3 regions of the Pseudoalteromonas sp. SCSIO 43201 genome follow, and region 2 is predicted to be linked to each of the others. Evidence: predicted binding sites of a transcription regulator. Region 2 holds the regulator's gene; each other region holds the start of a gene.
What was found. The regulator sigma-54, encoded in region 2, starts transcription at its own class of promoters, with help from an activator protein. The targets are predictions, from matches to a motif close to GTTGGCACGNNNNTNGNNT.
Positions count from the first base shown of each region.

Region 1: J8Z24_RS05695 (FlgO family outer membrane protein) is a predicted target of sigma-54. The motif match lies at 1,732-1,750, and genes of this name have one in related genera.
Region 3: J8Z24_RS05715 (flagellar assembly protein T N-terminal domain-containing protein) is a predicted target of sigma-54. The motif match lies at 1,781-1,799, and genes of this name have one in related genera.

Region 1 is NZ_CP072683.1:1,336,246-1,344,593, reverse strand. Features, by position in the region: gene J8Z24_RS05705 (FlgO family outer membrane protein) at 1-434, opposite strand, end outside; gene J8Z24_RS05700 (FlgO family outer membrane protein) at 449-1,102, opposite strand; gene J8Z24_RS05695 (FlgO family outer membrane protein) at 1,117-1,698, opposite strand; gene J8Z24_RS05690 (SPOR domain-containing protein) at 2,103-2,795, opposite strand; gene J8Z24_RS05685 (SdrD B-like domain-containing protein) at 2,796-5,717, opposite strand; gene J8Z24_RS05680 (fimbrial biogenesis chaperone) at 5,766-6,542, opposite strand; gene J8Z24_RS05675 (DUF4402 domain-containing protein) at 6,804-7,259, opposite strand; gene J8Z24_RS05670 (DUF4402 domain-containing protein) at 7,303-7,944, opposite strand; gene J8Z24_RS05665 (hypothetical protein) at 8,089-8,348, opposite strand, start outside.
Region 2 is NZ_CP072683.1:3,536,783-3,545,130, reverse strand. Features, by position in the region: gene mgtE (magnesium transporter) at 1-878, opposite strand, end outside; gene J8Z24_RS15455 (HPr family phosphocarrier protein) at 1,395-1,667, opposite strand; gene rapZ (RNase adapter RapZ) at 1,657-2,529, opposite strand; gene J8Z24_RS15445 (PTS sugar transporter subunit IIA) at 2,522-2,980, opposite strand; gene hpf (ribosome hibernation promoting factor) at 2,982-3,269, opposite strand; gene J8Z24_RS15435 (RNA polymerase factor sigma-54) at 3,299-4,798, opposite strand; gene lptB (LPS export ABC transporter ATP-binding protein) at 4,845-5,570, opposite strand; gene lptA (lipopolysaccharide transport periplasmic protein LptA) at 5,567-6,121, opposite strand; gene lptC (LPS export ABC transporter periplasmic protein LptC) at 6,111-6,665, opposite strand; gene kdsC (3-deoxy-manno-octulosonate-8-phosphatase KdsC) at 6,662-7,213, opposite strand; gene J8Z24_RS15410 (KpsF/GutQ family sugar-phosphate isomerase) at 7,213-8,184, opposite strand; gene J8Z24_RS15405 (calcium/sodium antiporter) at 8,194-8,348, opposite strand, start outside.
Region 3 is NZ_CP072683.1:1,344,917-1,353,264, forward strand. Features, by position in the region: tRNA gene J8Z24_RS05710 (tRNA-Arg) at 132-206, shown strand; gene J8Z24_RS05715 (flagellar assembly protein T N-terminal domain-containing protein) at 549-1,745, opposite strand; gene J8Z24_RS05720 (LPP20 family lipoprotein) at 1,938-2,414, shown strand; gene J8Z24_RS05725 (flagellar protein FlgN) at 2,942-3,370, opposite strand; gene flgM (flagellar biosynthesis anti-sigma factor FlgM) at 3,363-3,686, opposite strand; gene flgA (flagellar basal body P-ring formation chaperone FlgA) at 3,759-4,466, opposite strand; gene J8Z24_RS05740 (chemotaxis protein CheV) at 4,607-5,539, shown strand; gene J8Z24_RS05745 (CheR family methyltransferase) at 5,555-6,388, shown strand; gene flgB (flagellar basal body rod protein FlgB) at 7,062-7,472, shown strand; gene flgC (flagellar basal body rod protein FlgC) at 7,475-7,906, shown strand; gene J8Z24_RS05760 (flagellar hook assembly protein FlgD) at 7,923-8,348, shown strand, end outside.

The DNA.
Region 1 (8,348 bases), 1.7 Mb from region 2:
CCACTTGGCGCTACCTCTATTTTTCCCAGTGCTTTAAAGTCCAGAGCTTGATAGCCTAATTTTTGCATCTGATGAATGAGAGATTCAGCAATTTGATTACCCAGTTGATTGGTGTCACGCAAAGACTGATTGAAATTCACAAAGCTTGCCACAGCTATCGATTCAGGTTTTTGCCCCAGAATGGTGTCTGATAATTCCAACGCAATTTGACTCGCATAGTTTGCGACAGCTTTACGATGACGATAGCTAATAAAACCCATGTCTTGTGTTACTGGCGACAGGGTCGCGTCATCATTTGACTGTTCTTCCATCAGCGCATACAAAAGCTCCATATCACTGGGCTTGGTTTCAATCGGTGCAGGAGATTGCTCTTGTGTCATTTTGCACCCACCTAGCAGTGCCAATGTGGTTGCAAAAAGTACTACATTTTTCATGTTCTGCCTCCAAATTAATTGGCTTGCTCTAAGCGAATACCATCATATGAAGCACCATCTTGCAGCGCATTTACCACACTTTGTGGTAAAAACCCTTGGGCAGAACCGACAACACTCTTACTTCTCAAACCAACAACCCTGGCGTTTACCATTACCCCACCTTGGTGATTAACTAGCGTGCCACCAAGTACATATAAAAATGGATGATCATCTGATAATTCAAGAAAGTCTCTGCTAAAGATAAAATCCCCTTCAGGTGTTACGCGAATGTAATCTGTCGTTTTAAAATCAACAACAGGGATCCCAAAAGCATGTAATTCGTGAATAAAACTCTCAGCTAACTGATTACCGAGAAGCGACCCTTTATCGAACTCTTTGTCTAAGAATACAAAACTAGTTACCGCGACAGGCGTCTTTTCATTTACATGCTTCAGGTTCGTGACCATATCTTGCATGATACTTTGGACATAATGGGTCACATTCTTCCCAGCCATTTGCTGAGATATAGAAAACTGCTTTAATCCATTTGGATTACTCTGAAACATGGACGATTGTTCAAAGCCATTTCTCACTGGCTCCGTTTGTGCTGTATCTACAGCGAAAAAGTTACTCTGAGTACAGCCAACCATCAATGAAAGAGGCAAAGCCAGACTACATATTTTTTTCATTACACTCATCTCCATTAATATTGACTGCGTATGATAAGACCATCTCGAGACGTGGCTCTCTCAGAGCCCCATAATGCCGATTTAGGAATACTAAGCGATGCCGCGGATAGAGCCCGACTGTGAAGTGTTTCTACAAGCCTAGCATTGACCAAATAGCTGTCACGGCTCTCAACTATCGTACCAACTACAACCAGGTCAATTTTCTGACGTTGATTTATCGCTTTTAACTCTCTGCTTAACATACTATCGGCAGAGTCACTCAAAGATAAAGCGCTTCTTAATCTGTACTCAACAACATCAGCTCCCATTTGGCTCAAATGGGTTATTAATGACTCTTGTAGCGCCACACCAAGTCCACTTCCTTGCCCCACTATGACGTCATTTAATTGGTTTGCCCTAAAAAAGCTAGTCACTGCTACTGTTGAGTTCGGTTTGAAAGGTCGCACATATTGCCCAAGTTCAGCCGCTAGTTGTGCACCAAAGCCATCAAAATCTGGTAATATTTCTCGCTGCTGGGTTAGTTCTCTTTTGCCTACTTGCTCACTGCTCGTGCACGCGGTAAGCCAAAATACAAAAATGAATACAAGATATTTCATTGTCGTCAGCCATCGTTGATCTTACTTACGATTAAGCAAAAATCGCGCCACATGGACGGCGCGATTTTACGAACTGTAGGAATAATTAATACCAATTTTCTTAATTAAGTGGTCTATGTTGAGGTGAGAAAATCTTGTCGATAACACCGCTTCCGCGTCCTGTTCACGCCGAGATACCTACGTCCTGTAGGCAAGGCAAAAATTTTGCTATTTAGCTGTTCTAAATAAGAAATTTTTAACGCTGTTAGCGTCAGACTTACTCCTTCAAATTGGTATAAGGATGCTGGTTGTTCATTATCGTTGGTATTTCACATAAGCTTTGTTATCGCAATTGGAACCAGCGCTTGTTTCTGGTTTTCGTGGACAAGAAAGTGGCAACTAATTACCGGCTCATTTTCAGTGACTCAAAGACGAGAAAGTTTTTCTCCACCAAATGCAGTAACAAAACATGCTCGACGATGCTGTTTAAATTTGTCGCACGCATCCAGTGCTGCCGCTTTGTTCTCGAAGGCTCCCCACTTAACTCGGTATCGCGTAACGCCTTTACCATCAACTGTCTCAATCGAAAAAGTTTCTTTGCTCTTTATCAATTCAGGGAGGGTTTGTTCTAGTGTCGACGTCAACTCTAATACTTGTGTTTTGCCGTTTAACGAAGCTAGCTGAACGGCATATTTGTATTCTACTTTTTGACTATTTGTATCAATTGAGTCGTCCACACTAACCGGTTGAGCTTGTGTTTTTATTGGTTGATAACTATTTTGTGTGATGACTTCTTCTACTGCTGCCTGAGACTCGTTGGCTTGTGTAATCAAAGGAGTCTGTTTTTTAGTGGTAGTTACTTGAGCCGGTTTTGTATTTGACACGTAACCGGACAGCGCTTGAATGAGTTTTTGCAAATCTTTTTCCGCATCCAATAGCCTAGCAATTGCTACTTTATCCTCTTGCCACTGGGCAATGGCCTCTTGCATCTGCTGATATTCTTCCACTGTAATCTTTGCATAATTAACTGTTGTTTCTTCTGGCTTTGTACTCTGACACCCAGATAGAAGTGCGAGCACGCATATTATGCTGGTGATGGAAAATACTGGTTTTATCATTTAGTGTACTACCTCTAATGCTTTAACATCACAATTAATACCCTGTTCGAGCACCTGCGAACATAATGCTGTCAAGTCTTGTTTTGGATCTGAGCTAAATGCTACCCCAAGCAGATAGTGCGCTTGATCTTGAACATAAAATGGTTGGATTGATTCTATAGCCATCAATCGTGGTTTGATAAGTTGAAGATACACTTTCAAAAAATTAAGTTCATTGAATTTACCAAGGCTTGCAACCTGTAACTGCTCTGTTTCTTTTGGAATAACGTTAATATCAACACCACTGACCACATCCCCTCGTAAAGGTAAAGTCACCAACGTTTTTTGCGCACTTTTCAGGTTTCTTGCCTCTGTTATTTCTTGGTCTAGTTTTACCTCATAGTTGCCAGGCTTTACATCTGTGAATACATAAAAGCCATCAAACTGCGTTCGTGTTGTTGCAACTTCTTCTCCCTGCTCATCAATCAGCGCCACTTCAGTAAACGCAACTTCTTCTTTACCTTGTTTAAATACCTTACCTTCTACTTCACTAGAATAAACAATCGGGAAATCCAACCGCTCTATAAAACCAGCGCGAGGTACAATAGACTTGCCAGCATGCGCTGGGATCATAAAAGGATCGGGCAGTGAAGTCGATTGAAGCTCAATATCTGTGGCTCTATATTCGGTCAAGCCAGTTAGCAATGCAACGCCATTTTCGTCCGTAACAGCACGGCGATACGCGTGTACGGCCCTCACTTCGACATCAGGTAGTAATTCATCTGTACCGTCGAGTACACTGTTATTATTTTTGTCTAAAAAGACCCGAACGACTAGCGAGCCTCGATTAGATAAAGTGTTTTTAGTGGAAAATACACTGCTGGATAGACTATTGTATCCAAGACTAAACCTTCCAGCGACAGCAACTTGCCAATGTTGCTCACTTGAATAAGAAGCGGTGCTAAACAGACTAAAGCGTTCAAAGTTAAAGTTTGAACCAAACTCTATAGAGTCGCTATCGTCAAGCAATGAGTGAGCAAATCGCACCCGCGCTTCAATATCGTCATCTATTTGATGGGTAACGGTAGCATATATATCAGTGAAATCCGCTTCAGGATTAATCTGATAATCTGCACCAAGTCGATACCAAGTCCCGCCATGACTGCCACTAATTTGCGTCGCGCCGAATAGAGCTTCTGATTGCAGACTTTGTCGCCACGTAAGCTGATTACCAATATTCCAACGACCCAACCCATAATTTAATCGATTTACAACCTGCGTAAACCGGCCTGCAGCCGTGTCATTGACACTAAATTGTGTTCTGTGACGCAAACTCCCAAACGAGCTGTTATGTAGCCGGCCTGAGAGGTTTAGTTGATATACATTGTTGGAAACGCTATCCCCTTGAAAATTCGACCGCGTATTACGGCTTATACTTGCAGTCAACGCTTGACCTAACACTCGAGTATTGCCTGAAATTTGGCTTTTACTTTCACCTTCAGTGGTTGCTTCATGCTCGATATTCAACAGCCAGTTTCGAAATCCGTTATAGTAACTTCCAACAGAATAAGTAGCGGTATCATCGTCGCTCCCCATATGAGATTCAGCGCCAATATAGGTCGATAGGCCATCAGTAATACTGGTGCGATAAGTGCCTGCAACTCGCCATCCGTTATCGCCACTATTACTTTGCTTATCTAAAAGACGCTGCCCAACTTTATTTAAAGAGAATTCATACTCACCAGAGTGGGAGGACAAGTTTGGATCAAACTGGTAGACCTGCTTGGCACGAGTTAATTGACCTTGTGGGCCATATTTAACGATTTCAAATTCATTTTCACCATATTGTAGTTCAACGTCACTAAAGTCATATACACCACTCTCAATGTCTAACTCTTGCGCAAGCAACACGCCATTTTGGTATAGTTCAACATCCCACCCTTGTTGAATTTCTCCAGTGATATTGACACTACGCTTCGCTGATGAAGCGCTCATCGGTCTATTCGATAATTTAATGCCAGCAGAGAAGCCTGCTGTACTCAAACTACTGACATTAACTGGAGTGATATCACCTACTCGCACTTCAGTTGCACCAATACCTAGGAGCTCTCCCTTTTCACTTTTACGGCTAAATGTAAGGCGGTTACGTTTAAAGTGGTCATCATATTCGCCAAAGGTATAGTAATCAGCTTTCATATACGCAAACTCATGTGAGCCAAGTACGGAATAAGTCAATTCATTCTGATTTTGATTATGCCTAAAGCTTGCTTGTATATCGGCAACTGGCGCGGATAACATTTGGTAACCCGATCCAGACCTCGGGTAAAGTATCGCTCGGTCTGATTTTTCTCTGGATAACGCCCTTGACTGGCGTGCAATCTGCGCCTCAACAGGATAGGTAAACTGACTCTGCACTTGCAAGCTTTGACGTCCATAATCTACAGTGTGTGAGAAACCAAACCATTCATTAAGTCTGTTAGACTCTATGAAAAGTTGATCTTGGTCTATATAAATATCTTCTGTCTGCAAGCTGTATTCTTGCTCATTTACAAACACAACTTGGCGAGCCAAATCAATAGCAAAGCGGTTGTCAGGATCTTTTAGCCAGCCAGATGCCCCCGCCTCATTTATTTCTATAGCAAGGCCTATCATCTGGACAAAGCTTTCCAGCTCTATCCAAAAAGAGTGTTCATTTTTTATCGCGATAAGTTCGCCAATATAATGACGCTCATTTAAGTGTGTAGATAAAAATAAATATTCGCCGACAGGAATATATAGCTCAGCTTGTGCCGCCTGTACTGGTTTCTTAATATCAGACAAGGTACTTTCGAGTTGACTAAGCACCCGCACTACCGCATTGACATCAATGTCTTGCTTCGCCTGCAAGGGGGTCACAGTAGCAATACAGCACAATGCCATTACTAGCTTACTTCCGAAATGCATCGCTATTAACTTTTCATCATGTGATACAACAACTATGAATAACTGCGTTTATTTCAGTATTACTGTCTTTTCGGCAAAGACATGGCGCTTGTACTCCCCTGAACCAGTAAAACGGACCTCTAATATTCCTGGAGCATTTATTCGAGCGCGAGGTAATAGTGTTAGCTGTGCTTGAGCGCGTTCCAGTTCGGTATGTACCGTATAATCTGCAGTAATGGCCACTCGCTTTGCAGAAGCAACTCCTTGGGGCTTAAAAAATGCCTCAATGGTACCAAATGCACTTGCAACACCGGTTTTGGACAATCCAACTGTCACCTTATCGGTTACATCCACTGTGGTAATCGTTATGTTAGGTGTGTCGATTTTATGTCGGGCCATAATAGGCAAAGAATAATTTAACGCGATATCTAATTTAATTGTTCCTTGATTACCATTTCCGTCATTTCCATTTGGTAACGCTTGAAACAGTAGATGTGAGCGATACTCTCCAGCGCCAAGTGCCCTCGGCTTTCGCAGTGCAATTTTGACTACCTGTCTTTGTCCTGGTGCCAGCCTCATTTGGCTTGGGCTGACTCTCGCCATTGAGCTCAGATTTATCACATTTTCCTCTTGGATTAGCTTATAGCCACCACTGGGTAAGGCTTGTTTTTCTTCCCATGATAAACGATAACTTTGATATACACTGGAGTTATTGAGTACGACGATTTCGGCTGTACGAGTACGCTCGTCAAATACCACTCTTGTTGGAGAAATTAATAAGTTAGCGTAAGAGAAAGTGCTAAATACAGACACAAAAACACTGAACAAAAAAACGATATACTTCATGATATTCTTTTATTTAAAACCAAATTATTAAGTAATGTATGCGTTATATAACTCATGCCCAAATGGCATCCATTTTAGATACGCGCTACCTTGTGTTCACCATTAAGCCCATATTATTGGCACATTACCTCTGTAGTATACCTATTCGCCTAATTAACTGTTCTTCATGTAGGCGATAAAACCTTCCCCATGGCTAAGCAGAAATTTTCAACACAGCTAGCGCAAGATTCTCCCTTTTAAATCAGCGATATACATAGTTCATTAATACTCAATTACTATACTCACTTTACCGGTATAGCTTCCATCTACATAAGGTTGGCCATTGCCAGACGTTGCGAGTATTGCGCCTATTTTTATTTCCGCTTCCCCATATACACCGGTGAAAGCCTTATCAACTAAATTCAGACGCTTTATCAAAAAGAAGTTACTACTGTGCTGGTTTTGTATTTTTACTTCACAACGACAGTCAGAGATATAAATTTGCTTATTGGCTGGAAAGCCCTTGAGTTGAATAACCGCAGGTTCACCACGCTTGAAAATATACAACTCATTGGTGCTCGACACTTCTCCATAAGGGGTCATATTGAGTATGCTTTCCCGCGAATTTTCATAAGCAACAATAATGCCAAAATTAAGATTCTGAAGAACCTCAATTGAGCTTGCATGGCTCATACCTGAGAGCATTGTAGCAAACGCGAAAAACTTTAATCCTTTCATACCACTCAAAAAAGGCGATAAACATCATCGCCTATATCATAACTTAGTAAGATACTGTAATGGCTACCGTAGCTGAATATGTATCATCTAAATAGCTTCCACCATCTTTATCAGTACCAATAGATGCACCAACGTTGAAAGTAGCTTTACCTTCATTATTCGCTGCAATCACATATTCGTCGTCACCATTTTTTTCAATCGCCGCGTTTGGTGTCTGGCCCTCAACCGCATATAAGGATAAGCTTAAAAGTTCAAATTTAGCCGTGTCACTCGGGCCTTCAGCTGAAACAAGCTCAATTGCTGCTACTTCTGGTGTTCCTGCATCACCATCATGGTCAACCGTTAAGGTTGGTAGTGATATTTTCATGTTGGCATAGCGAGTTACACCTGAAATTGTAAACTGCGCTGGAGAAGAGTCATCTGTTAAAATACCAATTTGAGCACCATCTTGAGAGGTTGCAGCTAGTGCTTCTGTAGAATCTGCTGGACGCGTTAAAGTTGCTTGTTTGGTGCTTTCAGCCATCGCTCGAATCGTACCAAACTTAAGATCGTTTACTTTTTCCAGTGTAAACGCATTCTGAACCGTAACACTGGCATTAAACGTTTTGTTTTGAGACGCAACAGCAACGGAAGTCACACTTAGCAAAGATAGCGTGATTAAACTAACCTTAATTTTATTTATCATTTACCTTTCCTTTACCTTCAGGTTTATTATTAGGATTTCCATTATATTTATCGGTACGATACTAAGAAACTTTAGTTATTTTTTGTTATTTTTATATATATTTTACGACCCATCTAACCAACGGATAACTAAAGAACAAAACGTTCAATATTCAACCGAAACGCATTTTTCATTATATTTTTCCAGGATTTTACAAACCACGCTCGCAGCCCTATTTGATTCCAAAGGCCCCATTTGAACAATAAAACGCTCCCCAAATGCCTTTTGCTCTGTTCTTATACCAACATTTGTAATTGTATTTAACGTGGGTAATGCTCTATTTACCCTTAATACAACTTTCTCCGCAGCTGCTTGTGTGAGCCTTGGTGTGAGTACCGCATAAAATCTCTGTGTAGTATTATCCT
Region 2 (8,348 bases):
CCCAGCCAAATTGAACGGCGCTTGCTACTTTTAAGAACAGGAGCAAAGGTGTCTTCCTCGTCCTCAAGACCGGCCATACTTAATAGACTGTGCTCGGCATCTTCACGAATAACATCGACCACATCATCAATGGTAACACGGCCGAGAAGGTGGGCATTATCGTCAACGACAGGAGCTGAAATCCAGTTATGACGCTCAAACAGTTGTGCAACCTCAGATTCATCCATGGAGATAGGAATGGTTTCCTTATCTTCATCCATCAACTCGCGAACAATACTATCTGGTGAATTAGTGAGTAAAATATTGACAGGTAGCGTGCCTAAAAAGCAGTTATCTTTATCCACGACATACAGCTCATCAGTACCATCAGGTAGCTCACCTTTGAGGCGAAGGTACCTAAATACCACTTCCAAAGTGACATCTGGCCGTATAGTGACCGTATCTGTGCTCATCAGAGCGCCAGCGGAGTTCTCCTTGTAGGATAATGCCTGTGTAGCACGCTCTCTATCCTGTGTATCCATCGCACCGATAACATCCTGATAAACGGTATCAGGAAGGCTACGAAGGACATCACCTAAGTCATCATCATCCATGTCTTCGGTTGCAGCTGCGATAAGCTCAGGTTCCATCTGAGCGATGATCCCCAGCCTTACATCCTCAGACAGTTCCTCGAGCACATCCCCTTGAATATCTGGGTCAACAAGTTGCCAGAGCATAGAGCGAACTTTATGAGGTGATGACTCTAGCAGGAGTGCGGTATCACAAGGAGCGGTTTCTGCTAGCATACGCCTTACTTGAACAAACTGACCACTGTTTAAGGCTTTGGTAACCTTTTGAAGTTGCTCCAGTGTATAGTCTTGTTCAAATACTTCAGGCATACGCGTCCTTTTTGATAATGTTGACAGTAAATGATAGTGTTTTGCTCGCCCCAACATGCTGTAATGTATTCAGAAACCATGTCTTGTAAAAATGTGACACAATATATTTCCGTGGGTGGGCTGCCGGTTTATTCTAGCTTTATTTATTATAAATGAATTACCACCTCAACCGACTCAAAACTGGGATATACCATACTAGCTTCGTTTAGCCTCATGTATCGAAATAATCAACCTCAGCTTAGGAGCATTAATTTATTCTAAATAAGAGTTTTTTAACGCAGTTACTAGCGTCAGGCTTACCCCTTCAAATTGAGCAAGTATTAAGACAGTTGGTATCACGCCCTTCTAGCAGCCAGTTTTAGCGCTAACAGCCACTACAGTGTAACGCAGTTTTCTTTGTTCTACCAAGGTTTACAGGCGAGTAGGCGAGACTTATTTAATTGAATTTGCGTATCGAAGTGTAGCACATGTTATATGAATTGGTGCTGACACAATACCTGTTACGGTTGTGGGGAGTTATTCTGATTCATTGAACTTATTATGGATCAGCATACCGATAGCATCCAGTGCGGGCTGCGCATCAGGGCCGCTACACACAACTTTAACTTCTTTACCTCGGCTGCTCTCCAGAAGTAGCAGTGCCAGAACGCTATCCGCTGACGCGCTTTTATCGCCCTGATATAAAGTCACCTCTGCATCAAACTGAACGGCAAGCTGAGCCAGTTCAGTCGCTGCTCGAGCATGTAATCCAAGCTTATTTTGGATTAAAAATGTATCTTCACACATTATTCTCTTGCTCACGATGGCGGATTTTTACGTTAGAGTGTGTTTTTGCAAAGCGCTCACCAATCGTTTGTGCTAAATAAACAGAGCGGTGCTGGCCACCAGTACAGCCTATAGCTATGGTTAAGTAGCTACGGTTGTTTCGTTCAAGGTGTGGCAACCAAGTTTGGACAAACGTTTGAATTTGCCAAGTAAATTTCTGCACTATGCTATGACTTGAGAGATAGTCTTTTACCGGCTGATCTAGCCCCGTTAATGGCTTTAGCTCTGGTTCCCAGTGCGGGTTTGGTAAAAAACGCGCATCAAATACGTAATCTGCTTGTTTTGGAATACCGTGCTTGAAGCCAAAAGACTCAAAGGTAATGATAAGTTGTTTATTTTTCTGACCTAAAATCTTTTCACGAATATCTTCTGCCAGTTGGTGCACGCTAAGGCTGGTAGTATCAATTAAGAAGTCAGCTCTAGTCGTCAATACATCTAACAGCTCACGCTCTTTTTTAATTGCAACGTCTAAAGGCAGGTTGTGTATTGATAATGGATGCAAACGGCGCGTTTCTGAAAAACGTTTAATGAGCGTCTGATCATCGCTGTCTAGATAAAACAGGATTGGTTTAGCAAAACCTGGTAAGTACTCGAGTATATCGTTGAACTCATCTTGTTCTTTGGGGAGGTTGCGGACATCGATACTAACAGCAACTTTGTTGTAGTTGTCAGAAACACTACGAACTAAAGAGGGGAGTAAATTAACCGGAATATTGTCGACACAATAGTAGCCTAAATCTTCTAATACTCGAAGTGCTACAGACTTACCAGAACCAGAACGGCCACTGATAATGATAAGCTCGAGTCCTTTTTCTTCATCACTCATCAAATTCACCTTGGATCACTGCATATAACTCATCGTCATTTTTCGCTTGCCTGAGCATTTTGCAAAATGACTTATTTTTGAGTGTATCAGCAATCGCAGCTAAGGTCTTTAAGTGTTGTTGATTATCTCCTTCAGGTACGATGAATGCGACAAAAATATCGACAGGCTGTTTGTCGATCGCCTCAAACGGGATCCCTTGTTCGCTTACCAAGACCATCGCCAGTATTTTATCAATACCTTCAAGTCGCCCATGAGGAATTGCGATCCCTTTACCTATACCTGTACTTCCCAGCTTTTCTCGTGCCATAAGGGCATCTAAGATAGTGTGCTGGCTGGTATCAGGGATTTGGCTATGCGCTAATTCGCTAATGTACTCGAGAATACGTTTTTTGCTACTAAAAAGGACCGCAGCTTTGCTACAGTCCTTATTCACTAATTCACTTAATTTCATTTTAGTGTCGAGTGAGCTTCTCTTTGTGTTTAATTACTTGACGGTCTAGTTTGTCAATCAGGCCATCAATTGCTGCATACATGTCTTGATGCTCTGTTGATGCAAATAGCTCGCCGCCATTTACGTGCAATGTTGCTTCTGCTTTTTGAACTAGTTTTTCGACATCAAGGATCACATGAACGTTATTGATATGATCAAAGTGCCTCTCAAGCTTCGCAAACTTGTTGGTGACATAATCTCTTAAAGAGTCAGTGATTTCTACATGGCGACCAGTTAAATTTAGTTGCATAAGCATTTTTCCTTCTTGTGTTTAACGTCTTATATCAAGCTTTTACGCTGATTTGACGGTGGAATGGCTAGGGATTCACGATATTTTGCAATCGTGCGTCTCGCTACCTTAATTCCTTGTTCAGCTAAAATATCTGCAATTTTGCTATCACTTAATGGTTTAGCAGTGTTTTCCGCAGCTATTAGCTTTTTGATGAGTGCTCGTATTGCTGTTGAGGAGCACTCACCTCCATTTTCGGTACTGACATGGCTTGAGAAGAAATACTTCAGCTCAAATATGCCCCTTGGTGTGTGCATGTACTTTTGGGTGGTGACACGAGAAATCGTAGATTCGTGCATATCAACCATCTCTGCGACATCGTTTAACACCATAGGTCTCATCGCTTCGGGGCCATGTTCAAAGAATGCCTGTTGTTGTTGCACAATGCAATTGGTAACTTTCAATAAAGTGTCATTGCGACTTTCTAAGCTCTTAATAAACCACTTTGCTTCTTGAAGGTGTGAGCGAATAAACTGGCTATCAGTACTCGATTTAGCAGTTCTCGACATCGCAGCGTAGTGGTCATTTACTCTAATCTTAGGCATCGCATCAGGGTTTAGCTCTACAACCCAGCGGCCTTTCACTTTTTTTACCGACACATCTGGAATAACGTATTCTGGTTCTTCATGAATAATACTCGCAGCTGGCTTAGGGTTAAGACTGTGGATCAGCGTCATAACTTCTTTTAGCTCAGCTTCTTTTAAGCGTGTTTTTTTCGCTAAGGTACGGTAATCACGGCTCGCAAGTAAATCAATGTGCTCGGTCAGGATCATCTTGGTTTCGGTGATCCACGGTGTGTCAGGTGCAAATTGATTTAACTGAATACATAAACATTCTTGCAAACTTCGTGCAGCAATACCGACAGGGTCAAACAACTGGATACGTTTAAGTACGGCTTCGACTTCATCCAACTCTACCGGCTCTTCACTGTTTTCATCATTGATACTTTCTAAAATATCTTCACAGGAAAGCGTTAAAATGCCAGACAGATCTACCGCTTCGATGATGGCAATAGCAATGGCTCTATCTGTTGGGCTAAATGGCGTAAGTTCTAACTGCCACATTAGGTAGTCGTGTAGTGATTCGGAAGTCTCTCCCTGGTAGACGTTATCATCATCAGGTAAAGGAGCTGCGCTTGATGCTGGTGCAGCACTCATATATTCATCCCAAGTCACATCCATGGCAAGATCATCACTAACCGTTTCTTTGCTCATGGCGGTATCTGAGTCCATTTCATACTCGCTGACAGGCGCTTCATCTGAGCTTTGCTGACTATCGTCCGTATTATTTTTATCTTGGCTGTGTTGTTCAGTACTTTCTGCGTCTGCGGTATCGCTTTCTTCCACTTCCAATAGTGGGTTGCTGTCCAACGCTTCTTGTATTTCTTGCTGTAGATCCAACGTACTAAGCTGCAACAGGCGTATGGCTTGTTGCAGTTGTGGAGTCATTGTAAGTTGCTGCCCCATGCGCAGCTGTAATGATTGCCTCATGTATCTCTAACAATCCCTTTTAACAGTTATTAATACTACGTCTTAACTATAGCTTGAATTGTTCGCCTAGGTAGACATCTCTTACGGTTTGATCCGCTAAAACATGTTCTGGCGTACCAGCGGCGATTAATTCACCGTGTGAAACGATGTAGGCTTTTTCACATACGTCCAGCGTTTCTCTTACATTGTGGTCGGTGATCAGTACACCGATCCCACGATTTTTAAGGTGCTCAATGATTGTCTTTATATCTAACACTGAAATTGGATCAACGCCAGCAAAAGGTTCATCTAACAAGATAAACTTAGGATTAGCGGCTAAAGCACGAGCAATTTCTACCCGTCTTCTCTCTCCTCCAGATAATGCCATCCCTTGAGAATCACGGATGTGTTGGATATTAAATTCATCCAACAACTCATTAAGCTGAGCTTCTCTTTCAACTTTAGACAAATCTTTGCGGGTTTCCAAAATAGCCATGAGGTTTTGATATACCGTTAGCTTCCTAAATATGGATGACTCTTGAGGTAAATATCCAATCCCTAGGCGTGCGCGACTGTGCATCGGGAGTAGGGTGATATCCTCATCATCGATTTGTATAAAGCCTTTGTCACTTGGTACTAAGCCCACAATCATATAAAAAGTAGTGGTTTTCCCCGCACCATTAGGGCCAAGTAAACCAACGATGCTACCTGCTTCGACACTCAGTCCTACATTTTTGACAACTTGGCGACCTTTATAACTTTTTGCCAAGCCTGTTGCTTTGAGCTCGCTCATGAATTGTTACCTTTTTCCTGTGGATCTTCACTTTTTTCCACGCTGGTGTCAGATTTCTTTTCAACAGGAACCAGAATTGTTCTAACCCGAGAGTCGCCCTGTTCAGAGCGCTCGGCACTAATGAGTTGCTTTTCGATATGATAAGTAATGACTTGTGCACTACTTTTTTGACCCGCTTGCGATATTTCAGCATTGCCAGTAAGTACTAATTTTAATTCGGCAACATCATAGCGAATTTCATTAGCCGCTGCGCGTAAGGTTGTACCATCTGCCTGAGCTTCTTCAAAAACCGCAGGGTTGCCAGTAGCAATTAGTAGCTGCTTATTTGAACCAAGCTCAGCGCGGCGGTGCACTTCCAAACGATCAGCATTGATTTTTCTTGTGCCATGAATAATGACAACGTTTTGCTCGAAAATGCCTATGTTACTTTGCAGTTGAGCTTGCTGACGGCCAGCATCGATAATGACTTCATTTTGCTCTGCAGCAGCTGCGAAAGTGGAACTTGCGAGCAAGCCGACGAAAACTAATTTGTTAATTATTTTACTGGTCATAATAAATTGTCTTTGTATGGTTGATGAGCTCAATCAGCTGTTTTTGCAAGTCTGCATGTAGGCCTTTACCGGTAATTTTAAGGCTAGGGCCTGTGATAATGACGGGGTGTTCTGATTTCATCAACTTTTGTTTAATTTCAACCCTGACATTGTCGGCATTGATAGTACTGATCATTGCGTCTGGTGTGAGGTTTTTTGCTAAAACATCCCCTTCTAAAATCAGGGTGTTGTTCTCGTATAATGTGGCTTCCAATGCGCTTATCTGCCAATTTTGCTCACCGTTATATAATGTAAAAATGGGTTTTGCAAAGTGGCTAAAACCAAGGTCTTGATAAAGTTCCATTTTATCAGCAGTCACATGGTAGTTTAGTAAGCCATTTTCACTGTAGGTAGTCTGCTCTAATGCGGTCGCCACATAATCGGGTTTAGCAAGTGGTTCATCGTCACTTTTCTTGTTGATTTCTGATGCGTTAAACATCGGCGACCACAGCCAAATCATCAGCGCACTAAAAGTAATGAGCAGAATGACACGAAGCACAGTCATGTACTTGACCCTGTAGTGGTAAGAGGGTGGTTTTGGCTGAGCATGAGCAGATCTGTTAACTCTCTGACGGCGCCAAAGCCTCCCGGCATCAAAGTGGTATAGTGGGCAATGCGTTTTATCAGCGGATGTGCATCATTCACGGCGACAGCAAAGCCAACTTGCTCCATCACTGGCAGATCAGGGCCATCATCGCCAATATAGGCAATGTCTGCATCCTTCAGATTAAGCTGCGTTTTTAGTGCTTCATATGCCACTAGCTTGTTTTCTTGACCTTGGTAAATATGCGTTACATTTAAACTAGTCATGCGTTGCTGAACTATTTGTGAATGTCTACCTGTGATGACCGCAACCTCAATACCGCAGTTTACTAGCGCTTTGATACCGAAGCCGTCTTTGGTATTGAATGCCTTTAATTCTTCACCGTTGTTACCTAGATAAATGCGTCCGTCAGAGAATACACCGTCAATATCGCAAATTAAGAGTTTAATTTGAGTTGCTTTTTGCCAAGCATCTGTTGAGATATCTTGATAAAGGTCACTAAACTGCATCATAGCACTCCCGCTCTAAGTAAATCTTGGGTATTCAATGCACCCACAGGGACATTATTCTCGTCAACCACAATTAGTCCATTGATGCGTTTATTTTCCATAATATTTAGCACCTCAGCAGCGAGCATATCGGCGCGTGCGGTGGTACTTTTTGCGGTCATAACTTGTGTGATTGGCGTTGTGTGTATGTCTACTTTTTGTTCTATGATACGGCGCAAGTCACCGTCTGTAAAAATACCTTGCAATTGTGTCTGCTCGTCGACAATCGCTGTCATTCCAAGACTTTTTGCAGACATTTCGAAAAGGGCTTCTTTGACGGTACAGTTGCTACTGACCATAGGAATGGCACTGTCTTTGTGCATGATGTCAGCGACTGTGAGTAATAGTCGTTTGCCTAAACTTCCTCCCGGGTGAGAAAGCGCGAAATCATCGGCAGTAAATCCTCTGGCTTCAAGTAGAGCAACTGCTAATGCGTCTCCCATAACCAGCGTTGCTGTGGTACTTGCTGTGGGCGCTAATCCTAGTGGGCACGCCTCTTTTGACACTTTAACGCAAAGGTGAACACTAGCGTTGCGAGCCATGGTTGAGCTTGGGTTGCCTGTCATAGAGATCACAGGTGCACCTAAACGTTTAATTATCGGTAAGATTGAGATAACTTCTTGGGTTTCACCTGAATTTGATATCATCAAAACCACATCATCTTTGGTGATCATACCTAAATCGCCATGACTAGCCTCACCTGGGTGCACGAAAAAAGCAGGGCTTCCTGTGCTGGCGAGTGTAGCGGCAATTTTATTTCCAATATGACCTGACTTACCCATACCAATAACAATAATTCGACCTTGGCAATTAAACATTATTTTACAAGCTTGCTCAAACTGTTGATCGACAAACTGCTGCACTTCCTCTATTGCTGCAAGCTCAGTAGCAAACACTTGATTAGCAGATTCAATAAATGGGGTCGTTGTCACGTGTATTCCTTAAATGATGTAGTAAATATATCCGATAAAGCAGGCGAGTAACAAACCACCTTCAAAGCGGTTGATACGACGTTTACCAGTAATGCTTAAGCTCATAATAAGTAGCAATAGTGTTGCACCAAGCATAATAAATATATCACGAGCCGCGATATTGG
Region 3 (8,348 bases), 1.7 Mb from region 2:
TTAAAAATTAGGTGTTATCGAGCAGTGCATCATAATTGCATGATTTTACTCTTTAAAAGTTCATAAAAATCAGTATACTAAGTTTCAGTCAGTGGAATTTTGCTGGTACATTTTGCGCCACAGTCTTCGCTGTCCCCATAGTTTAATGGATAAAACAAGGCCCTCCTAAGGCTTAGATGTAGGTTCGATTCCTACTGGGGACGCCATCTCAATAGTGGCTTATCTGTTACAATTTTCTCCACTCGTTATCGTCCGCTCTGTGTCTGAACCAAAAGGATGACATGCTCAATTTAAAGGGGTAAATCTGACCCTAATTGAGTTAACAATATCTTATGGCAGAATAATACCAATTTGACTTAAAACTTGCTCAATTAGAAGGAGTAAATCTGACGCTAACAGCGTTAAGAATTTCTTATTTAAAGCAACTAAATAGCAAAAACTCTCTTGGCTACCGACAAGCTTCTCTTGTCTTAACATAAACCACTTAATTAAGATCACTGATATTACTTTCCTGTCCGGAGGTACATCACGTAATTGAAAAATTGGTATCACAGGGCAAACAGGTCGTCTTTCTCTATGTGAATTTCAACTAAATCATTAATTTGAACATTGTTAAGCGGTCGCTGTTCTTGGTTTACAGCAATAGCTGTCTGGGCGTTGACTTGGATGACTTGCAATTTATTCAACGTTTTAACTTGACGCATAAAGACATTACCACCAGCGTCAGTAAGGGGGCTGCTATGTGCAATGCTCAACACTTGACCCTCTTCCAGCCCATGCATACGGCCTAAGTTAATCACAACTTGCTCGTCATCAATATGCAGTATTTTACCATGGGTGGGTAAGCAGGCGATGGCCGAGTTCAGATCGACGCTGACTTGGTTCAACACAGTTTGAATTTCAGCCGCATAATCAGTTTGCCAAAACTGTTCACTATATACATCAACTAATTTGGTCTTTTTAAAAGGCCATACTCCTTGAGTACCGTACCTTTGTTGCCAGACCTTTTCATGAGAAAGAGCATCAAACAGTATAAACTCTATTTTAAAGCTCCTTAGATACTTATCGCTTTGCCAAAATGCAAGGTCGTTGTTGAGTTTGTTGACGCTAGAAATATCTGAAATTTGACTAAGTAATACATACTGACTATTTGTGTTTGCTGTTACTGTTTCGATTAACTGCTCGTTGTAATCGAATCGTTGACTAAAAAATCGATTTACATCTATTTTTTGAGCAAAATAGGGCACCGGTTCAACGCTTTGATTCTGATCTGATAGGGTATGATAAAGGCGCTCGCTGACAATCTTGTTAATGTCAAAAATTTGACCCAAAGTAGCTTGATGCTTATTTTTGAGTTGACTTTGTGTTATTGCAATTTGCTTATTGTATGCACTGGTAGAGCATTGACTTTGTTGTGGGGTGATATCGATATGTAGTGTTACTTGCCAAGCATCACCCACTCTTGATTCTGCAATTACATTAGCACCCTGAATTTCACCATTAGCGCGTATTTTCAACTGATCTTGCGTAAGCACACCGTCGGTGACGGTTTGCACACTGCTTACGGTTGCACCAGAAAAAAGTAGTGCTTGGGTGATGGCATCATTAACAGCCTGCTTTTTTGCTTTCTGATGGTCGCCATTTTTTATATCAGCCACCCCAGTCACCTCAAACCATTCTGCGTGAGATGGAATGTGGAATACCATACATATAAATGAAAGGCTCAGTGCGAATTGCGTTTTCATACTCAGATACTCAGTGTTAAGACTACTTATTACAACAGCAATACCTATGCCAAATTGTGGCAAGATTCGTGCATAATACTTATCAGTGAATTATTCATATCAATGATTGCTACTATTACCATGCTAGCAGATGGTAATAAGAATTGTATCAGGGCAGTAGTAGCACATCGATACATAGTGGAGAGAAGCAAAATGCGTATCATCAGTCCTAATAATGCTTGGATTATGGTTTGTGCTCTGGTTTTGCTTGGCGGTTGTTCAAGCATGATCGATAAGCATATTGAATATGAGACAGTCCAGCCTGATACTTTCCCAGTGCTACGTGCTGTTGGGTATGCGCCGTTAAGTGCCCAGCCTGGAAATACTGCTGGTGAAAAACAGTTAATGGCGATTAAAGTTTCAAAGCTAGAAGCATATCGAGAGCTTGCCGAACAGTTGTACGGTCAAAAGTTAACATCAACTACGACTGTCAAAGGTGCCATAGCACAAAATGATGGCTTAAAAAGCCAAGTAAATGGGTTAGTGAGAGGGGCAAAAGTGCTGAAGAGTTACGCAGTGGGAGATACATACGCTACCGAACTCGAGCTGGATATGAAGCGGGTGTATGATCTATACATCACGCAAGTTAAGCCGCAAAAGATTAAAAAAGTGTCGTATAGCTTCAAATAGCATAAATTTGCGTGTAACTACCCTGAGGTTTGGATAAGGGATGTTCTAACTCGTTGCTGCTAACGCACAACTTAATATTTCTCTTGTCTAGCCAGAGGGTTCTAGGCAAACGCATCGCTTCCGTGTCCTGCTCTCGCTAAGGTCCCTACGTCTTGAAGGCAAGGTAATACCAATTTGACGCTAACAGCTTTAAAAATTTCTTATTTAGAACAACTAAATAAGAAATTTTCGCCTAGTTATCGACAAGATTTGCTTGCCTCAAAATAGACTACTTAATTAAGAAAATTGGTATAAATTTACGCACCAATCGCTGACTATTGAAAGTGAACTCAGCGTACAGCTAGCGCTAAAACTAGCCGCTAGAAACGAATTAATTGTTTGAAGTTCGGGTTAACTACCTATAGCCAAGTGCTTTACTGTTTTTATTAGAACATGGACAAGGTTCTAATAATACGGAGTGCAACTCTTTATAGGAGCGGGGCGACGTTAAATTAGAGCATAAGGCGTGTTTAGGTAAAAAGTGCCAATTAAGCTTTAAGGTTCCTTACCAGTTCACCATCACTGCTCTTGACGTTGCCATCTTGACCATAAGTGACGGATGTTGGTGCACCAATTAAAATACTCTTTAGCTCTCTTGTGCTGACGTTGGCTTGATGAGCTGTTTTGGCGTTAACTTCATTTTTGGTCTGACATTCGGCAAGTAACGCGCGTACTTTACTCACCAAGGGCACTATCTCAGCGTGCTGAAATACTTTAGGGTCTGTCTGCGCTAGCTCCTTATCGAGCTTTTGAAGTTTGGATATATAAGAGAGTTTTTCCCGTGCAACCTCTTTGAGGTGGTCGCCACGGCGAGAGGCTAGTTCATCAAGCTCACGCGCCAGAAGCTGGGTCATCGCTTCTAGCGTTACAATTTGTTCACAAAGTTTGTGGTGGCAAAGCCGAACCAAATTATCCATATATTTCAAACTCAAATGCAGCTATGTTCTTCGCCAGTTTTTCGGCATCAACTTGGTATTTGCCTTCAGCTATCGCTTTTTTCAGCTCTTCGACTTTCTTGTCATCGAAGCCTGAAGACTGCTGTGCCTTTTCATTCACTGTTTTTAATTGCTGTGCTTGTGGTGTTAGACTGACGGAATCTGCCGCAGCTTTTGGGGTAGCGGGCGCTTTAGCCGCTGTAGCACTGGCCTCATTTCGTTGCAATTCAGCTTTTTGCTGTTTAACGTTGTTTGCAACGGTGGAGGACTGATTTTGACCGTTAACTTGATTGACCATGATTATAGACCCAATAATATTATACTCTCAGCCATAATATCGGCGCGAAACAGTATTACTTTAGCAAATTTTTCATAAATTCACCTCTACTGTTTCCACTTCTATTACTCTAGCACGTAAGGTTTTGCCTGAGCGAGTATTTTTCACAGTAATTAGTTCACCCCTGTTGCCATCTTGCATTGCCTCACCTTGAGTTTTAATAACAAGCCCCCCTGATTTGGCAAAAATAGTTACATTGTCGCCTTTGCAAACCATACAAATATGTGACTGTGTAAATGCTTGCCCTTCACGGATGTTTCTTTTACTGCGACTACCAATTAATAAGGTTTGGTCTTCTATATATGAAACTCGGCGAAACCGTTTAGGCTGCATTTCGACTTTAATGTCATCTTCCGTTATCACTCTACCTTTTTCTAGCATGGTCGCGCTAACTAACACTGGAAACAAGTGTTCAATGCGCACATGCACATACTGTGTCCACCCTTGTAAATCATCACATTTTATTTGAACAGTAACTTGGGTATTAAATGGTGGTGTCGCTGCTGTGCTGTGTACCAGTGGTGCTTGACACACTCTAGTGGGGATTCTTGAGTCAAGTGGTATAGCAAATATTGATAGTTGGCTATCAGGGTCAAGTTCTACCTGTGGAGCAACAAAATCGACAGCAGTTTGTTCCAAGGCTTTGTTGTCATATTGCTGACAGTGGCCATATCCTATGCTTATAAAATGAGCGAACAAACAAAAAAGTTGAATGTAACGGGTTTTTTTTAACAAACTCATGATGTTTCGACTATGCTTATGGGGTGAAACAAGGTATAAAGATTCTGCTTTAATAACTGCACCTAATCAAGGGTGGTAAACCATATCAGAGTCGAAGCAAAGATCGTTCCGATTAGCGGTTTATACAGTAGGAGATTGAAATGGCAGGTATTTTAGACTCGGTTAACCAACGAACACAACTGGTTGGTCAAAACCGTCTCGAGCTATTACTTTTTCGGCTTCAAGGTCGACAACGCTTCGGCATCAATGTGTTTAAAGTCCGGGAAGTGCTGCAATGCCCAGCACTCACGAGTATGCCAAAGTCAAACCCTCTAATCAGGGGGGTAGCCCATATTCGTGGTCAAACTATTTCTGTGATAGACATGTCACTTGCAGTAGGTGGGCCACCTATTCAGGATATTCGCAATTGTTTTATTGTTATTGCTGAGTACAACCGTTCCGTTCAGGGCTTTTTAGTTAGTGCTGTTGAGCGTATCGTCAACATGAACTGGGAAAAAATAATGCCGCCACCGTCTGGTGCAGGCCGTTATTCGTACCTGACAGCGGTAACTGAAATTGAAAATGAATTAGTTGAAATTTTAGATGTAGAAAAGATTCTCAATGAGATCTGTCCAATCAATACAGAAGTGAGTGCCGATATTGTATCTGATGGTGAGATGCAAAAAGATCTTGGTGAACGTATAGTATTCATTGCTGACGACTCAGCTGTGGCTCGTAATCAGGTAAAACGTGCGCTTGAGCCTCTGGGTGTTCAAACCGAGCTGGCTAAAAATGGTAAGGAGGCGTTAATCAGATTACGAGAGATAGCAGAAGTAGACTGTCAAAATAATGTCACTGAGCGCGTTGGATTATTAATTTCTGATGTTGAAATGCCTGAAATGGACGGCTATACATTAACAGCAGAAATAAAAGCGGATCCGAAATTAGCGCCATTGCATGTAATACTTCATACTTCATTGAGTGGTGTATTTAATCAAGCGATGATAGAAAAAGTCGGCGCTGATGATTTTATTGCAAAGTTTAACCCTGATGAGTTGGCAGCAGCGGTTAAAAAATGGGTTCACTGTGATTAAAGCTGGTGGTAGCACTTGGAAAATAAGCATTTAGAGCAAAAAGAGTACGATCAATTTAGAACTTTTTTGGAACAACAGTGCGGTATTGTGCTGGGTGACAATAAGTTATACTTGGTTAAAAGTAGGTTAGCCCCTCTTATGGCTCGTTTCGGTGTGGAAACGCTTTCATCTTTAGTGGTTAAAACGCTTAGTCCACATGAGCGGCAACTGCGTGCCGCCGTGGTTGATGCAATGACCACAAATGAAACGCTTTGGTTCCGCGACACTTACCCATTTGAGCTAATCAAAACCAAAATTTTGCCAGAGTTTAAAGACTTAAGGCGACCGGTAAAGATTTGGTCTGCTGCCAGTTCGTCAGGACAGGAACCGTATTCGATAGCGATGTCGGCGAATGAATATACAAGCAAGAGCCCAGGCTCGCTGAAGATGGGTGTACAAATTGTAGGCACTGATATATCTAACACTATGTTAGATATGTGCAAGAACGCGGAATATGATGCACTTGCACTAGCCAGAGGCTTATCCCCAGAGCGCAGAAAGAAATTTTTCACTGATAGTGGTAATGGCATGGCAAAGGTGGTTGAGCCAATCCGCAAAATGGTGAGCTTTAGGCATTTGAACCTACTTGATTCTTATGCGCTGATGGGAAAGTTTGATGTGATATTCTGTCGCAACGTGCTGATTTACTTTGCACCTGAGGTGAAGGCAAAAATAATTTCGCAGTTTGCGCAATCACTTAATCCAAATGGGTATTTGTTTTTGGGAGCCTCAGAGTCAATGGCCGGGTTAAGCGATGACTTCAACATGATCAGGTGTAATCCTGGTATCATTTATCAGAAGAAAGCTTAACACAATAATGGCAGCAGGGAAGCTTGCCTGTTGATTTATTGCGGTACAAAAACGCTGTACCCAGCAGGTGCCTTAAACTTTGACAACAACTTCACTAACTGTAACAGCCTCTTTCATCTAGTGAGCTATTTTTAGACTCTAAATTCTTACTGATAATATTAATCCACTTAACCAATTTGAGCTCGAAATAATAACTTATTATCCAGCCGCTGTGATCCCTAATACCAATTACCTTAATTAAGAGGTCTATTTTCAGGCGAGAAAATCTTGTCAATAACCGTCTTATGCTGAGGTACCTACGCTCTGTAGGCAGGCAAAAATTTCGCTATTGAGTTGCTCTAAATAAACAAGACACTTTTAACGCAGTTCGCATCAGATTTACTCCTTCAAATTGAGTCGGCATTATACAAACCAGTACCACTCCGCCAAGTTACTTTAAACGCTCTGCCGTTATTTTATTCACATAGGCATACTCTTGAGATTGTCACAATCGTGAAAGTCATCCCTTTAATGCCGATACAAATTCCCTATATTGTACTGTGTAAACTGATACAAAGAATATTAACTGCTATTGATATGCTACTACCCTCTTGAATTGTAAGGATTTAAAATAAATTTCTAATTGGCCTGAATATTGCTTTTACCTAATGAGTCAAATTTTTGGAGTGAGATAATGGCAATCAGTTTCGATAAAGCGTTGGGTGTACATCAGCACACAATGCTACTTCGTTCTCAACGTGCTGAAATTTTAGCAAGCAATATCGCAAATGCAGATACTCCAGGATATAAAGCGAAAGATATCGATTTTGCGAGTGCCTTGAAAGCGGCAAAGTCATCGCAAAGAAGCGGCAATGATATGGTCAGAACAGATGCCAAGCACCTAAGTGGTGGTACTAAAATGAGTAATTCATCTGAGCTATATCGTTCGCCAAATCAAGCAGATACAGGTGATGGTAACTCAGTTGATATACAGGTGGAACGAAACTTGTATGTACAAAACGCATTAGAGTACCAAGCCAGTATGCAGTTTCTATCTGGTAAGTTCAAAGGGCTTAAAAAAGCTCTAGGTAGTCAAGGGGCATAACGATGAGTTTATATAACGTTTTTGATATAGCAGGTTCTGGCATGAGTGCACAAAATGTGCGCCTGAATACGACCGCGAGTAATATATCTAATGCAAACTCCGTTAGCTCTAGCCAAGATAAAGTATATCGAGCTAGACATCCCGTTTTTGCCGCTGAACTTACCAAGGCCGCAGCGTCTCAAAGCAATGCTGCCGGTTCATCTGTAGGAGTTAAAGTGCTGGGTGTAGTTGAGAGTGATAAGCCACTTCAAGTGGAGTATAACCCCAATCATCCCAGTGCAGATGCAAATGGCTACATTTATAAACCGAATGTGAATGTGGTGGAAGAGATGGCAAATATGATTTCAGCGTCCCGTTCATATCAAACCAATGTACAAGTTGCAGATGCAGCAAAACAGATGCTGACAAAAACGCTGCAACTAGGCCAGCGCTAATTGGGAGTAACAGCTGATGAGTAATAACGTAAATGCCACATCAACGGGTGTAGATTCACTCTACTGGGACAGGCAAAAGCAGGCCGAGGAGCAAAAGCCCAGAGATGAGTTGTCGCAAGAAGACTTTTTCTCGCTACTTACTCAACAGCTGTCCTTTCAGGATCCGAGTAAACCTGCTGATAATGACCAGATGATTGCGCAAATGACGAGTTTTACAATGGCTGAGGGGATTTCGAAGCTTAATGAGAACTTTGACTCGTTAGCAGCATCCATGACTTCAAACTCGGCATTACAAGCGTCAACATTAATTGGTAAAAAGGCGTTGCTGGAGTCTACGACACTAGAGCATGGTGGAGATTCCTTATCTAAAGGCTCTGTTATTGTTCAAGAGCCGGTACAGAATTTATCCGTAGGAATTTATGACGAAGCTGGTGCCCTGGTG